3 regions of the Streptomyces sp. NPDC006691 genome follow, and region 2 is predicted to be linked to each of the others. Evidence: riboswitches for the same ligand, from Rfam matches in the RefSeq annotation. Region 2 holds a riboswitch; each other region holds the start of a gene.
The links. Region 2 has a riboswitch for cobalamin ahead of metE (5-methyltetrahydropteroyltriglutamate--homocysteine S-methyltransferase). Riboswitches for the same ligand answer to the same signal wherever they lie in the genome.
Positions count from the first base shown of each region.

Region 1: another riboswitch for cobalamin. It lies ahead of ACFYNP_RS16595 (prenyltransferase/squalene oxidase repeat-containing protein); the one in region 2 lies ahead of metE (5-methyltetrahydropteroyltriglutamate--homocysteine S-methyltransferase).
Region 3: another riboswitch for cobalamin. It lies ahead of ACFYNP_RS36005 (CbtB-domain containing protein); the one in region 2 lies ahead of metE (5-methyltetrahydropteroyltriglutamate--homocysteine S-methyltransferase).

Region 1 covers NZ_JBIAGW010000006.1:230,262-236,592, forward strand. The annotation lists gene ACFYNP_RS16580 (DUF1003 domain-containing protein) at 200-604, shown strand; gene cobF (precorrin-6A synthase (deacetylating)) at 1,511-2,320, opposite strand; gene ACFYNP_RS16590 (hypothetical protein) at 2,573-3,982, opposite strand; cobalamin riboswitch at 4,099-4,238, opposite strand; cobalamin riboswitch at 4,261-4,408, shown strand; gene ACFYNP_RS16595 (prenyltransferase/squalene oxidase repeat-containing protein) at 4,541-6,331, shown strand, end outside.
Region 2 covers NZ_JBIAGW010000044.1:238-3,835, forward strand. The annotation lists gene metE (5-methyltetrahydropteroyltriglutamate--homocysteine S-methyltransferase) at 1-2,196, opposite strand, end outside; cobalamin riboswitch at 2,368-2,590, opposite strand; gene ACFYNP_RS37945 (hypothetical protein) at 2,759-3,373, shown strand.
Region 3 covers NZ_JBIAGW010000031.1:19,440-25,770, reverse strand. The annotation lists gene ACFYNP_RS36015 (hypothetical protein) at 1-376, opposite strand, end outside; gene ACFYNP_RS36010 (CbtA family protein) at 759-1,514, opposite strand; gene ACFYNP_RS36005 (CbtB-domain containing protein) at 1,533-1,754, opposite strand; cobalamin riboswitch at 1,794-1,927, opposite strand; gene ACFYNP_RS36000 (family 2B encapsulin nanocompartment shell protein) at 2,611-4,020, shown strand; gene ACFYNP_RS35995 (family 2 encapsulin nanocompartment cargo protein terpene cyclase) at 4,230-5,513, shown strand; gene ACFYNP_RS35990 (geranyl diphosphate 2-C-methyltransferase) at 5,531-6,331, shown strand, end outside.

The DNA.
Region 1 (6,331 bases), on a different contig from region 2:
TGGCCGTGCGCACTCCTTGTCAATGCCTACCTATGGCTTGGCCATGCTGGAGAACTGGCGGCAGGGAAGCGCTATCGAGCGGCTGGGGGCAGAGCCCGGGCGGCGATGGCGGCTGGAATGAGCCGGTGTCCCGCCTGTCTGGCAGCATGCAGCGAACCAGCACGATTACGTGCCGATCGACGGAAGTGGGCGGACGAGAATGAGCAGTCCTGACACGGCGAGGCGGCATCATCCCGTCGTCGTCGCACACCGGGCCGGCCGGGCCGGCAACGTCCAGTTGCGTATCGCCGACGCGATCACCAAGTTCGCCGGTTCCATGACGTTCGTCTACCTGCACGCGGTCGGCTTCGCGCTCTGGATGTTGTTCGTGGAGACCAACCCGTGGCCCACACTGACGCTCGTCGTGTCCCTCGAAGCGATCTTCCTGTCGACATTCGTCATGATCGGCCAGAACCGGCAAGCAGAGTTCCAACAGGCCAAGGCCGACCACGACTTCGTCGAACAGGAGCTGGAACTCAAGACCAACACCGAGCTGACCCGAGCAATCCACACGATGACCGCAGAACTGCACCGCCGTCTTCTGACCACCCCCGAGGAGCAATAGCACCGTCGCCGCACCGCTTCCAGTCCTTGCGGGCGCTGTCCGACGCCTCCCCGGCTCGGGCACGACCCAGCTTGCTCCACGTGTCACGCCGCCACCTGGCCCGCCGGACCTCATGCGTTCATCCGGGGCAAGCCGCACATGCCGTCGCCCGCCTGCGGAAGATATGGATGTCCACTGCACCACTTCACCGCCCTCAGCGCGACGGACCGTGCCCGGCTGGGGGCGCACTCCCGCGTCCTGGCGCTGCTCGCTGTGGACGCCCATCCCGCCCGCATCGCCTAGGACCAGGCGTCCCCTGAGACCGCCCCTCCGGATACCCGCCCCTGGTCCACGAGGCGACCGGGGCCGCGGCAGATGCTGGACGGGGCAGCGTCGAGGAAGCACTCGCCCGCATGCGGGCCCACACCTTCAGTAACCAGCGGATCCTTCTCGACGTCTCTCGCGACACCATCGCCGGACGCTCGCGACTGGAAGAAGACCGCGACTCACTCCGCCCGGGAGCTCGGGGGAGCTGGGCTTCTTCTAGGGCACAAGACTTCTAGGGCACAAGAAGGGGCGCCTGACGCGGTCTTGTGCCCGTCAGACGCCTTCCGCTCAACCGCCTTGGAGCCTTGAGCGGTTCACGCCCCGCTCCCCCATGTCCTCCCGCTGCCCGCCCTTGCCTGACCAGCACGTCCGGACCAGTCACGGACCAAAGCCCCGACTCGCCCCGCGCGCACCGCCGGCAGGGCTCTCCAGCCGGGCAGTGATGCGAGCACCTCCAGGTCACCCAGGGTTGCGGTCGGCGCTGAAGCCGCACGGCATGAGCAGAGAGGTGGGCGTGCCTCGACGGTGTGGCGTGTCCACGGCTCGGCGCTCCTGCGGTCCGGCTGTGTGGGACGGCCCCTGGACAGACGCACGCCACCCCTAGGGCCGGCCGCCCGCCTCCTCGGACGACTGCGTCCCCGTGAGGCGCAGGAGGTAGGTGTCCATGATCCAGCCGTGCCGTTCGCGTGCTTGGGCCTTCAACTGCCTGATGTCATCGCCGACTTCACGTACGGGACCCGCGACGAGCAGTTCGTCCGGGGTGCCGAGGTAGGCGCCCCAGTAGATCCACACGTCGTCGCCCTCGACCTGAGTGAACGACTCGTGCGCGTCCAGCATGACGACGATGTCCCCGTCGTCGTTCTGCGCCACTTCGGACAGCCGCCGAGCTGGAGTGATGTGCACCGGACGGCCGACCTGGTTCAGCGGGATGCGGTGCCGGGCGGCCAGCGTCGAGACGCTCGTGATGCCCGGGAACACCTCCACCTGCGGACGGATCGAGGAGCGGGCCTCGATGTCGGCGAGGATCCCCAGCGTGCTGTCGTACAGGGACGGATCCCCCCAGACCAGGAACGCCCCGGTCTCCCCCTCCGTCATCTCCGCGCGCATCAGCCGCTCGAACAGCTCCCCACGCCGTTCGCGCCAGTCATGGACCGCGGCGGAGTACTCGCCCCGGTCCATCGAGCGGCGCTCGCGGCTGGGATCCTCCACCTCCACCACTCGGTAGGGGCCCTGGGCATGTTCCTCGATCATCCGGTGGCGCAAGTCCGTCAACGAGGCCTTGTCCGGCCCCTTGCCCACGATGAAGAACACATCGGCCCGGCCGATCGCCTTGACCGCGCCAAGGGTCAAATGGTCCGGGTCCCCCGCTCCGATGCCGATGACCAGAATCCGGCGCTGCTCCGTGCTCATGAAGCCCAGTTTCTCAGGTGTGCGGGCGCGTCAGGCGCTCGCATGTGGGTGTGACGTCGTCATCCGCCGGCCAGGGGCAAGGGGTCAGGCCAGCAGGCCGAGGTTCCGGCGAATCTCGGTCGGCACCTGCGAATAGCTCTTGGTCATGAAGTGCAGTCCGGGTCCATCATCGTCGACCCGGCCGACGGCACATCTCGGTGGCGTGGCCGGTCCCGAGCGCTCGGACCGCCTGGGGATCGTCCTCAGGCGATGTCAGCTGCCGTAGCGCAGCGAGATCGTGTCGCCCAGGTTGATCACCGTGTCGCGGTTGGCGGCGACCGCCGACGCGCCGTCGACGCCGGCCTTCCAGGTGGAACTGCCGCTGTTGGCCGTCCCGTTGACCGCCGTGATCGTTCCGTTTCCGCTGCCGGGTGTGACCGAGGTGACGCACCCCGCGGGGGTGGCCGCCGTGGTCGCCGCGTCCAGGACCGCGCCGAGCGTGGTGGTCGACGCGGTCGGAGTGAGCGCGACCGAGCAGACCTTCAGCGAGCTGCCGGTGTCCACGGTCAGGGCGAGCTTGGCGGTCGTTCCCGGGGTGAAGCCGGAGGTGGCCACCCACTGCGGGGCGCCCGCCGTGGTGGGGGCCGGAGGGGCGGCCATGAAGCCGCCGCCGGCGACCGCGCGCAGCCCGTCGATGGACGCGTACGCGGACGGCGCGGTGTCGCTGGGCACGTACTTGAAGCCGCCGCCGGGCTTGAACTGCTGGGCGATCAGGAAGTCGACCGGGGTTTTGCCCGCCTTGGTGAGGAAGTCGCCGGTCTGGGGGTTGATGCCGCAGGCGTTGAGGCCGGAGACGGCCCAGCCGTTGGAGTCGGTGTTGGCGCCGAACATGGCGTCGAAGGCGCCGGAGGTGTTGACGAGCTTCGACTTCAGGAAGCCCTTGGCCTTGGTGATGGCGGGGTCGGTGGCCGGGACGCCGGAGACGCACAGGGAGGCCATGGCGGCGCCGGTCATGTCGATGTCACTGCCCGCGGCGAGTGCGGACGGGTCGCCCTCGGCCTTGCTGAAGTTCCAGCCGCCGTCGTTGTGCTGGTTGGCCCGCACGGTGGCGACGGACTTGTCCAGGAGCGGCTGCGGGATGCGCTGGACGCCCGTCTGCGTCTTCGCGCCGCCGAGCGAGATCAGCGCGAACACCGTGCCGTTGAAGTTGGACGGGGCGCCCCAGTAGCCGGGGGCGGAGTTCTGCCAGTAGGCGTAGGTGTCGGCGAGCAGATTGCGGCCGGCCGCGACGCGGGCCGGGTCGATGCCGGCCGAGTAGGCGTTGATGATGCCGCGCTCGTAGTCGGTCACCACCGGCGAAGTGCTCGGCCACGCGGTCGTGGCGAGGAGGTTGCGGTAGACGGTACGGGCGTTCTTGGTGGGGTCGCCGCCCGGGGTGACGTCGACGGACGCGGTGCCGGTCGCGGCGAAGGCGGAGAACGCCCACTCGTTGGAGAGTCCGGCGCCGGCGTAGGAGCCGTCCGCCGCCTGGAGCGATCTGAGGTAACTCACGCCGTTGGTCTTCGCCGTGGCTATCTGGGCGGGCGAGGAGGTGGCGAAGGCGGGAACGGCCGCCAGGGCAAGAGCGCTCAGCGAAGAGGCCGCTGTCAGGAGGGCGCGGCGAGAGGCGCGGTTCGAGGTCATGTCGGGTGCTCCCAGGGGAAGGGGACGCCGACCGGTGCCGCCCGGACGCCGGCCTTCCGGTGAGGAGGCCCCTCGGTGAACGGCAGCAGGTCGTCGTCCAAACGCGTGGTTCGACTTCCTTGACGTAACTGCCGTGTGGGTCTTCGGGCTCGCCCCGGCCCCCCGGCCGGTCCATACCGTTGCGCGTCAGCTCTGGATTCGCACCAGATTCCCCCATGCGGCAGCACCGGACGCTACCCGAACTGGCCGCACCTGCCCACTTCTTGACGGTCCGGGTTCAGTCGTGCTCTAATCCGCCCGATTCTATTGTCAGTTCCCAGGGGAAGCCGGTCGGAATCCGGCGCTGACCCGCAACCGTGGATTCGGCTGGTGCCTCATGTACCCGCCGGATGAGCCGGATTACCTGGGCTGATCCAAGCTACAGACGCCGTCGCGGACTACGGTGTGGCGCGGAAGGCCCCCGTTCCAGCGGCGATGGGGTCCCTCCTCCCATACAGAGCTCCGTTGCGGGTGACGCAGGGGGTACTGGTGGGGCAGTCGAGCGGGCCGGCGCGAGGCATGGGCGCACGATTCATTTCCCTGCTGTGCTCGGTGGGCGTGGTGATCGGCGGCGGGGTCTTCCTCCTCTCCGGCGCGACGCCCGCGGCAGCGGATCCGCTGGGTGACTGCTCGCCCACCAAGGGCGCCGTCGTCGCCGTCGACTTCGGCCACTGGGGCGGCGGCGTCGTGCGGGGCTGCGACGCCACCCCCACCACCGGGTACGACTTGCTGCACGAGGCCGGCTTCACGACCACCGGCACCGAGCACGACGGCCCCGCGTTCATCTGCCGCCTCGGGACCTCCCAGTTCAACTCCGGTACGCAGTACCCGACTTCGGACCAGGAGGCGTGCAAGCTGACGCCTCCGGCCACCGCCTACTGGTCGTACTGGCTCGCACCGCCCGGCCAGGACTACTGGACGTACAGCCCACTCGGCGCCATGAGCCAGCACCCCAAGGACGGCTCCGTGGAAGCCTGGGTGTTCGGTCCCACCGACCCCAACGGCACCAGCGGCGGCCCCGCCTTCACCCCCGCCCAGGTCCGCGCCCAGGGCCAGACCGATCCGGGCGACCACCCACCGGTCGTGGAACCGGCGGAGGTCAACCTCACCGCCGCGGGCACCTGGCTCAAGGGGTTGCTCCACGACGGCGACCACATCTACGACGAGGGCAGCGGTTCGGCCAACCTGTACCAGACCGCACGTACCGCGCTCGCCCTCGCAGCGGCGGGCGGCAAGAGCGACACCCTGACCCGCATGACGGCCTATCTCGCCGCGCACAGCGCCGAGTTCGCCTATCCGAACGGCATCGGCAACGCGCCCAGCCCCACCGGTGCGGCGCTGCTCGCCCTGCTCGCCGAGAGCACCGAGGGCGACCCGCACGCCTTCGGCGGCCACGACCTGCTCGGTGACCTCACCAAGAGCACGTGCACCGCCGAAGCCCTGCCCGACTGCGTCGGCAAGGGCGACTTCCCGGCGGTGGGCGACGTGGCCACCCAGGCCCTCGCGGTCCTCGCACTCCAGCGTGCGGGCGGGCCGGTGCCGGCCGACGCCCTCGCGCGGGTGGCCGCCCACCAGTGCCGGGACGGAGGCTTCAGCCCCACCCTGCTGCGCGCCGGTGAGACCTGCTCCTCCAGCGACCCGGCCACCACCCCGTACGCCACGATCGTCCTTGAGCGCGCGGGCGGCCACGACGACGCGGTGGCCAGGGCGCGCACGAACCTGCGCGGCGCCCAGTTGGCCACCGGTGCCTTCGGCGCCTACCCGGGCGTCACCGCGGGCGACGTCACCGCGACCGGGGAAGCGGCACAGGCGCTGCGCCTGCTCGGAGACACCGCCCGCGCCGACGCCGCGGTCTCCTGGCTCGCACGCCAGCAGACCAAGGCCGGCGGCTTCGGCTTCGACGAAGGCGCCACGGATCCCGAGATCTTCCCGACCTGGGGCGCCGTCATCGCCGGCGCGCGGACCGATCTGGCGACCCTGACCACGAAGCGGACCGTCCCGCCCACCGTGCCGCCGACGATCCCGCCCACCGGCACCCCGACCAAGAACCCCAGCACTCCGCCCAGCACCGGACCGACCCCGCCATGGGCCGCGGGCGAGGGGCCCGACCTCGCCAAGGGCGCCGCCTTCCTCACCGACCGCTCCCGGCTGAAGCAGGGCCACTACTACGAGACCGTGGCCGGCACCGGCTTCGCCGACTTCGGCCTGACCATCGACGCGGCCTACGCACTGGCGGCGACCGGCAACGACAACGCCTCGCTCCGCGGCCTCGTCGACTTCCTCGACAACCGGGGCGAGGACGGCTCCACG
Region 2 (3,598 bases):
GGCGGGGATGGCCTTGAGGCCGGTCCGCAGCAGATCGGCGGCCTCGTCGCTGCTCGGCACGCGGGGGGAGTGGATGTCATAGACGCCGGGGCCGGCTTCACGGGGGTAGCCGTGTGCGGCGAGTTCGCGGGCGACCTGCATGTGGGAGCGGGCGGCCTCCAGGCTGATGACATCGGCGTCGAGGTCGTCGATGGCCTGGACGATGTCGCCGAACTCGGCGTAGCACATGTGCGTGTGGATCTGGGTGTCCGGACGCACCCCGGCCGTGGTGAGCCGGAACGCCTCGGTGGCCCACGCCAGGTACGCCGCACGGTCACCCGCCCGCAACGGAAGGGTCTCGCGCAGCGCGGGTTCGTCCACCTGGATCACCGAAGTCCCCGCCGTCTCCAGGTCGTTGACCTCGTCGCGCAGGGCGAGGGCGACCTGACGGGCGGTCTCAGCGAGCGGCTGGTCGTCGCGTACGAAGGACCAGGCGAGCATGGTGACGGGCCCGGTGAGCATGCCCTTGACCGGGCGGCCGGTGAGGGACTGGGCGTACGTCGTCCAGCGGACCGTCATCGGCTCGGGACGGGAGATGTCACCGGCCAGGACCGGCGGGCGGACATAGCGGGTGCCGTACGACTGGACCCAGCCGTGCTGCGTGGCGAGGTATCCGGTGAGCTGTTCGGCGAAGTACTGGACCATGTCGTTGCGCTCGGGTTCGCCGTGCACCAGCACGTCGATGCCCGTCTTCTCCTGGAAGGAGATGACCTCGCGGATCTGGTTCTTGATGCGTGCCTCGTAGCCCTGGACGTCGATCCGGCCCGCCCTCAAGTCGGCGCGGGCGGTGCGCAGTTCGGTGGTCTGCGGGAACGAGCCGATGGTGGTGGTCGGCAGCAGCGGCAGCCCGAGGTGCGCCCGCTGCGCGGCGGCGCGTGCGGGGTAGGACCGGCTCCGGCGGGCGTCGCTGTCCGTCACGGCTTCGGAGCGGGCCCGTACGGCCGGGTCGCGGGTGAGGGGAGAGGTGGCCCGGGACGCCAAGTCGGCCCGGTTCGCGGCCAGTTCGGCGGTGATGCTGTCGGTGCCCTGGGAGATTCCCTTGGCGAGGACGGCGACCTCCGCGGTCTTCTGCCGGGCGAAGGCGAGCCAGCGCAGGATCTGCGGCTCGATGTCGCGCTCGGCGGCCGCGTCCAGCGGAACGTGCAGCAGGGAGGACGAGGCGGCGACGTCGACCCGGTCGGCGAGCCCGAGGAGGGTGCCGAGTGTGGACAGCGACTTCCGCAAGTCGTTGATCCAGATGTTGCGTCCGTTGACCACACCGGCGACCAGACGCTTGCCCGGAAGCCCGCCCACGGCGGCCAGGGCGTCCAGGTTGGCCGCGGCCGACTCCGTGAAGTCCAGGGCGAGGCCTTCGACCGGCGCCTTGGCCAGGACCGGCAGCGCGTCACCGAGCTGGTCGAAGTAGGAGGCGACGAGCAGTTTGGGCCGATCGGTGAGCGCCCCCAGATCGCGGTAGGCCCGCTCGGCGGCGTTCAGCTCGGCCGGGGTGCGGTCCTGCACAAGGGCCGGCTCGTCGAGCTGGACCCACTCGGCCCCGGCCGCACGGAGGTCTGCCAGGACCTCGGCGTACACGGGCAGCAGCCGGTCCAGGAGGGTGAGCGGTTCGAAGTCGGCGGCGACGCCCGGGGCGGGCTTGGCGAGCAGGAGATAGGTGACGGGCCCGACGAGCACGGGCCGCGCGGTCAGGCTCAGCGCGAGGGCTTCCTCGAACTCCGTGACCTGCTGGGTGGAGTCGGCCGTGAACACCGTGTCGGGACCCAACTCCGGTACGAGATAGTGGTAGTTCGAATCAAACCATTTGGTCATCTCCAGCGGCGCGACGTCCTGGGTGCCGCGGGCCATGGCGAAGTAGCCGTCCAGCGCGTCGGCGTCGACGGCGCTGCGGTGCCTCGGGGGGATCGCACCCACCATGACGGTGGTGTCGAGAACGTGGTCGTAGTACGAGAAGTCGCCGGTCGGCACTTCGTGGATGCCGGCATCGGCGAGCTGCCGCCAATTGCTCCGCCGGAGTTCGGCGCCGGTGCTCCTGAGGGCGTCGGCGGTGACGCGGCCCTTCCAGTAGCCCTCGACGGCCTTCTTGAGTTCACGGTTCCGGCCCTGACGGGGGTAGCCGTACACGGTGGCCCGTGCTGCCGCGGCTGCGGACTTCGCTGTCACGGAAATCTCCTTCGCGAGATGACTCCTGAACATCCCCGGGGACGGGACGAGGGCGCGAAGGGATTGACGAACCCGACGGCGACGACTCCGCGCGCGAAAGGCGCGGTCGTTCCGTCAGGTGTGTACGCCGACCCGCCCACGAGGTCACCGGAGATATCCGCGCACGGAACGGTCCGTACACGGGCAGTTGGCAGGTCTTCGGACTCGCGGGCACACCCTCCGTGCCGGAGGACACCTACTGGCCGTCGCTTCCCAGGCCCCGTATCTCGGACCCAGTGCGTATGACGGCGGTCGTTCCCGCTCACCGCTGCGGGGCAGTCCCGGATTTCCACCGGGTTCCCTCTTGCGACACCCCGCCTGGCGGACGGAGCGAACCAGCTGCTGAGGGTCAGCCTACGCGGTAGTGCCGTGAGCGGAAGAGCGACGTTCAGTATCCGAGAGCGCTCCCCTGGTCGAACCCGAGGACGAGGGGGCTGTCCTCGGCAAGAATGGTGAGTCACAGAAATAGTGAGCCAAGCGACTCTGTTCTGCCAGGCCGGGAGGGTTGTGGAGGGGTGTGGAAGTGGTCAGGGTTCCCGAGCGGGACATCCCGTCCAGAACAGCGGCGGTGCAGGGGGGCCGGTATCCGCTGGACACGGTGGGGCGGGCGAAAGCGGAGTGGGTATGGCGCGAGCTCTGGACGCAGGGCCGGACGGAGGGCTGTTCGGACGAGGTGCTGCGCCTGGCGGTGATCGTGGGAGTGGTGCGGGCTTCGGCCGCGGGAGGTTTGGCGCCGCTGAGGCGGGCGGAGGTACTGGCGACGCGGTGCGGCGCGTACCGGCCTCGGGCGCGGAAGCTGTTGGTGGTGCGGTCGAAGTGGAAGTCCCGGCACACGGTGGACGTGGCCGACGATCTGCATGTCGTGCTGGCGGCCTGGCTGAAGCGTCGTGCGGCGCTGGTCGCGGAGTACATCGAGGGCGGGGCGGTGGAGGCTCTGTTCGTGACGGTGCACCACACGACGGGGTCGGGCGGGGTGATCAAGCAGGTGGGTCTGCCGTTGGACGCGCCCGGACTGCTGTGGTCGTGGAAGCGGTGGGCCCGCAGCCAGAACGTGCGCCATGCGGGGGAGTTGGGGTGGGAGGCACTGCCGATGCGATTCGAGCAGGTGCGGCGGGCGTGGTGGCAGCCGTTCGAGTAGGAGGACTTGGCCGGCCGGGGGCTTGCAGGGAGAGCCGCTGTTGAGTGAAGAAGGTCTGGGTGGCGGTCGCGGGAGTGACGTGGTGGTGCCGGCCGGGCCAGGAGCGTCCCTCGAAGTGGTCGAGTCCCAGGCCATGTTGGGGCCGGCCATGGTCGGCTGCATCGCCGCACCGCTCCCTGGCCGGCGAGCGGACGACCAGGGTCAGACAGCCGCAACGGCCCGGGG
Region 3 (6,331 bases), on a different contig from region 2:
GCCAGTGCGCGTCCCAGGCCCGCTCGGCCTCGGCGGCCAGGACCCAGGTCACGCCCTCGTCGGTCTTGCGACGGCTGTCGGGCTCGTACGTGGTCAGCTGTGCGCGCACGGTGACGTCGCCGGACACCCGCCAGCGGGCCTCGAACAGGCGGCGGGCCGACGGGCCGGGGTCGGCGGACTCGTCCCGCGGGTACAGGACGGTGGGGCGCGCCGCCTCGACGGGGTCGAGGTCCAGGAAGTCGTCCAGCACGCCGGCCGCCTTGAGGGCGATCAGGTTGCGCCGGACGTCCCGCTCGGGCTCGGGCCCGAGGTGGCGCCCGCGCCCCAGCCACGCGGTGTCGGGGACGGTGGTCGGGGAGGTGCTGTTCTTGGCCATGGAGTCGTTCTGTGAGTGATCGGGGCCCGACCAGTATGCTCTGTGGCTCCCTCGATGCAAGCGGCCCCGCCTTCCCGGCCGCGGCGCCCTCTCGCGCCTGTCCGCATATACCGGTCATTCCCGTCCGCCCCTACCGGTCGAGTCGGCGTCCGGCGGTCGCCGCGGGAGACCGGGATCGGGGCCGGCGGCCGGGAGGATCCCTTGGACGGGCGAGGCCGGCTGGGCGGGAGAATGCGGAAACCCGGCGGGCCCCCGGATCGATCCGGGGGCCCGCCGGGCGTGTCCTGGTACCTCGTGCGGCGGAGCGCCGTGCCTGCCGCGGCGTCCCGAAGGACGCCGCACGGGGTGCCCGCAAGGGCTCAGCGGCTGTCCGCGGAAGGAATCAGTTCGCGGCCGGTACCCCCGCCGCGGGCACGGCCGCCGGCTTCGGGTTGAGCAGGCGCTCCGCCAACTCGCCGAAGATCAGGCCGAGTCCGCCCCACAGGGTGGCCTGGATGGCCAGCGCGGAGAGCCGGAACCGCCACAGCAAGGTGGCGGGGAAGTCGGCCGGCACCTCGTTGATGACCGGCAGGAACGCGTAAGCGAGGCCGATCACCAGCGCGAAGGCCGCCAGTGCGACGACCGTGGCGTACCAGGTGCCCAGGCGCGGCGCGAGACGCTTGCCCAGAATGGTCGCGGCGATCGCGAGGAGCACGCTGAGCACCATCATCAGGAAGTACAGGGAGGTCCGCTTGCCGATGGTGTCGGGGTCGCCGACCGACGGCGGGTTCGCCGGGTACTTCAGGAACGGCACGACGTACACCGCGAGCAGCGCCGCTCCCGACAGGAGCAGTGCAGTGGCGCGCGCGGAGAAGCGCCCGACCCGGCCGAGCGCGAAGCAGAACGCGAGCGCGGCGATGCCGCCGAAGGCGATCCCGTAGACCAGGACGCCGGTGGCGAGGCCCGCGGTGGACTGGAGGGAGCGGGAGACCAGTTCGACCTCGTGCTCGTGTGCCGGGGCGTGTGCCTCCTCGAAGCCGATGGCGCTGTCCACGCCGGGCTCACCGAGGAAGTACGCCACGACGAGGGCGAGCAGGCCGGCGCCGAGGCCGGCGAGCATGCCCCGCACGAGGAGGTTTCTGACCGTTGCGGAGTTCATGGATGTTCGGCGTCCCTGTCAGTGGCAGGGGAAGCCGAGCAGGTGGCGGGCGTCGTGGACCCACTCGTGGACACCGGCGCCGCTGACCAGGGAGGTGGCGCCCTGTTCGGCGCCGACGAAGTACAGCAGGACCAGCATCAGGATGCCGAAGAAGGCCGCCCAGGGGACGACGGCGCTCAGCGGCAGCTTCGCGGGAAGGGTGGGGGTGGTGGCAGTCGGCTGGGCGACATGCTGCGCCATGGCAGGGGCCTCCTCTGGGAGTTCGCGTCCCATCTCGGTGGTGCACATGACGACGGCTACGGGTCTGACTCCGATCCGCCTCTCCTGGGGCGACTCGTTCACAGTGGCGCGACCGTGCCGGAATTCCACCGGCTTCCGTTCTGACGTCGTCGATATCCAACTGAAGGTACCGCGCGGCCGGGAAGCGGCCAAGACCACGCCACTTGGCGTGATCTTCCTCTCCCGCCGACCGCGAACTCGGGCCCGGAAAGGCCCATTTCGGCCATCGCGGCCCGGATCGGGTCAAGGTGTCGCACGGGGCGCACGGGCGCGGACGTCACCTCGCTGACCTGTGGTCGCTCCGCGGGATGGGCGGTCCGCCACCTGGGTGCCCACCGGGCGGACTCCGCAGGACGAGGGTCGCCCCAGGGCGTTCACGCGTCCGGTCCGGCCGCAAGCCCGGATCCTGCGCACAGGACGACGGGCCGTGACGCGTTTCTGACGCCTCGGCGCGAAGCGAGCGCGCGACAAAGGGCGGGACACGCACGGTCCGGGCGGCCGCTCTACCTCCCCCAACTGCGCGAACGGCCTGGCTTCAGGCCTGCGCGCGCCACCTCCGACGCCCCGTACGAGAGCCGACGGCAGGTCCGGACGGAACGTTCAGCCTGACCGAATCCCGACGGTACGTGGGCAAACATCGCGAAGGCGCGATCATCGTATCGAGTTAATGTCCCCGGCTTCCCTTGGTCCGGGGGGCGAACCGGCCGTTAGTGTCCTTCTGGTCCCGGACGGAATCCGTTCGTATACCCCTTTCGTACCTCTTGCCCCGTGCATCCGCATGCCCGCTGCCGCCCCCCGACCGAGGAGAGCTCGCCCGATGACTGTTGATTCGCGCCCGGACACTCGGCTGGAGCCGCCACGGCAGTCCCTGGGCACGGCGGCCGCGCGCAACCTCGCCACCACCACCAAGTCCGCCCCGCAGATGCAGGAGATCAGCGACCGCTGGCTGCTGCGGATGCTGCCGTGGGTCGAGACCAAGGGCGGGGTCTACCGGGTCAACCGGCGCCTCACCCACACCGTCGGCGACGGCCGGGTGGAGTTCGTCCAGGACGGCGCCGCGGTCCGGGTGATCCCGCGCGAGCTGGGTGAACTGGCGCTGCTGCGCGGCTTCGACGACGTGGAGGTGCTCACCGCCCTCGCCGATCGCTGCGTCCAGCGGGACTTCTCGGCCGGCGAGACGCTGGTGGAGGAGGGCACCCCGGCGGACCGCCTGCATCTGATCGCCCACGGCCGCATCGGCCAGACCTCGGTCGGCGGGTACGGCGACGAGCTGTCCTTCGATGTACTCGGCGACGGCGACCACTTCGGCGAGCACGCCCTGCTGGACGAGGACGCCCGCTGGAAGCACACCGCGACCGCCGAGACCTCGGGCACCCTGCTCACGCTCTCCCGCGCCGACTTCGCGGGAGTGCGCTCCTCGGCACCGGAGCTGCGGGACCACGTGGAGACGTTCGTCTCGCTCCCCCGCCGACGGCAGAACCACAAGGGCGAGGCCGAGATCGCGATGGCGGCCGGCCACAAGGGCGAGCAGGAGCTGCCGGGCGCGTTCGTCGACTACGAGGCGGCGCCGCGCGAGTACGAGCTCTCGGTCGCGCAGACCGTTCTACGGGTCCACACCAGGGTCGCCGACCTCTACAACGGGCCGATGAACCAGACCAAGGAACAACTCCGGCTCACCATCGAGGCGTTGCGCGAGCGCCAGGAGCACGAGCTCATCAACAACCGGGAGTTCGGACTGCTCCACAACGCCGACTTCAAACAGCGGCTCCAGCCGCGCTCGGGCCCGCCGACCCCGGACGACATGGACGAGTTGCTCTGCCGCCGGCGCGGCTCCAAGTTCTATCTGGCCCACCCGAGGACGATCGCGGCGATCGGCCGCGAGTTCAACGCCTGCGGTCTGCGCCCCGCCCAGGTCGATCTCGACGGTCGGTCGGTGCAGGCGTGGCGCGGGGTGCCGATCCTGCCCTGCGACAAGATCCCCGTCACCGAGGAGCAGACCAGCTCGATCCTCATCATGCGTACCGGCGAGGACAACCAGGGCGTCATCGGGCTGCGGCAGACCGGTCTGCCGGACGAGGTCGAACCGGGGCTCTCGGTCCGCTTCATGGGTCTCGACGAGAAGGCGATGACGTCCTACCTCGTCAGCACCTACTACTCCGCCGCCATTCTCGTACCCGACGCGGTAGGCGTCCTGGAGAACGTGCAGATCGCCCGGCGGCCCAGGTAGCCGGCCCGGCCCGTACGCCCCCGCGCGGCCCCGCCCGTCCGCCGGGGCCCGTCGCGCACGCCCGAACCGCCCGGGGACAGCCGCCCACCCCACGAAGGAGTCCTGGATTGCCCGCGCCCGATCTGACACCTCCCCAGTCGAGTCTGCCCGAGGCCGTCGCCCGCTTCGGGGCGTACACCCTCGCCGACGCGGCGGCCCGTGCCCGTGACATCCAGGCCGCCACGGGCGCGCCCCCAGGCGTGCCGCCCCAGACCGCCGCACCTGTTCCGGCGACACCCCCCGCCATCGCGGTGCCGACCGGGCCGCCGCCTCCCGCCATCGCGCCGGCCGCGACCGCGCCGCCATCGCCCGCGCCCCCCGGGGTACCCGCGGCCGAGGCGCCGGACGTCGGGGCGGCGCCGCCGAGCAGCGATCTGGACCGGCTCCTGCGGGGTCCCAGCGGGATCGGCACGTCGGGCCTGCGCCTGACCCTGCGGGAGGAGACGCCCGTACCGGCGGCGCCGCCGGCGGTCGAGGGCACCCCGATCCCGGGCCTCTACCACCACCCGGTGGCCGAACCCGATCCGGTGCGGGTCGAGGAGGTCAGCCGCAGGATCAAGTCCTGGGCGCTGGACGAGGTTTCGCTGTACCCGGACGACTGGGAGGAGGAGTTCGACGGCTTCTCCGTGGGCCGCTACATGGTCGGCTGCCACCCGGACGCCCCGTCCGTCGACCACCTGATGCTCGCCACCCGGCTGATGGTGGCGGAGAACGCGGTGGACGACTGCTACTGCGAGGACCACGGCGGCTCACCCATCGGCCTCGGCGAACGGCTTCTGCTGGCCCACACCGCCCTGGACCCGCTGTACACGACCGGGGAGTACCAGTCGCAGTGGGCCGAGTCGTTGCACTCGGACGCGCCCCGGCGGGCCTACCGCTCCGCCATGGAGTACTTCGTCCGGGCGGCCAGCCCCTCGCAGGCCGACCGGTTCCGGCACGACATGGCCCGGCTGCACCTGGGATACCTCGCGGAGGCGGCCTGGGCGCAGCAGGACCACGTACCCGAGGTGTGGGAGTACCTGGCGATGCGTCAGTTCAACAACTTCCGCCCCTGCCCCACCATCACCGACACCGTCGGTGGCTACGAACTGCCGGCCGACCTGCACGCGCAGGCTGCCATGCAGAAGGTCATCGCACTCGCCGGAAACGCGACGACCATCGTCAACGACCTGTACTCCTACACCAAGGAACTCGACTCACCCGGGCGGCACTTGAACCTGCCCGTGGTGATCGCCGAGCGGGAGGACCTCTCCGACCGGGAGGCCTATCTGAAGTCGGTCGAGGTCCACAACGACCTCATGCGCGACTTCGAGAGCGCGGCCGCGTCCCTGGCCGCCGACTGCCCGCTCCCGAACGTGCAGCGCTTCCTGCGCGGAGTGGCCGCCTGGGTCGACGGAAACCACCACTGGCACCAAACGAACACCTATCGCTACAGCCTGCCCGACTTCTGGTAGGAAGAATGGACTCATCTGTGACCAGCACCGAACTCACCGCCACCGACGCCGCCCTCTTCATCCCCGGCCCGGCGACCCCCTACCAGGGTGACATCGCGCGCTACTGGGACGGGGAGGCCCGGCCCGTGAACCTGCGTCTCGGCGATGTCGACGGTCTCTACCACCATCACTACGGCATCGGCGACGTCGACCACTCCGCGCTCGGCGACCCGGGTGACAGCGAGAGCGAGAAGAAGCTGATCACCGAGCTGCACCGGCTGGAGTCGGCGCAGGCCGAGGTACTCCTCGGGCACCTCGGTGACATCGGGCGCGAGGACACCCTGGTGGACGCGGGCTGCGGCCGGGGCGGCTCGATGGTGATGGCGCACCAGCGCTTCGGGTGCAAGGTCGAAGGTGTCACCCTGTCGGCCAAGCAGGCCGACTTCGCCAACGGGCGGGCACGCGAACTCCACATCCAGGACCATGTCCACGCCCAGGTCTGCAACATGCTGTCCACGCCCTTCGAGACCGGCCAGGCCGCAGGCTCGTGGAACAACGAGTCCAGCATGTACGTCGATCTGCACGACCTGTTCGCCGAGCACTCCCGCATCCTGAAGGTGGGGGGCCGCTATGTGACCATCACCGGCTGCTGGAACCCCCGGTACGGCCAGCCCTCGAAGTGGGTCTCGCAGATCAACGCGCACTTCGAGTGCAACATCCATTCGCGCCGCGAGTACCTGCGCGCGATGGCCGACAACCGGCTCGTGCCGCAGGCCGTCATCGACCTCACCCCGGACACCCTGCCGTACTGGGAGCTGCGGGCCACGTCCTCGCTCGTG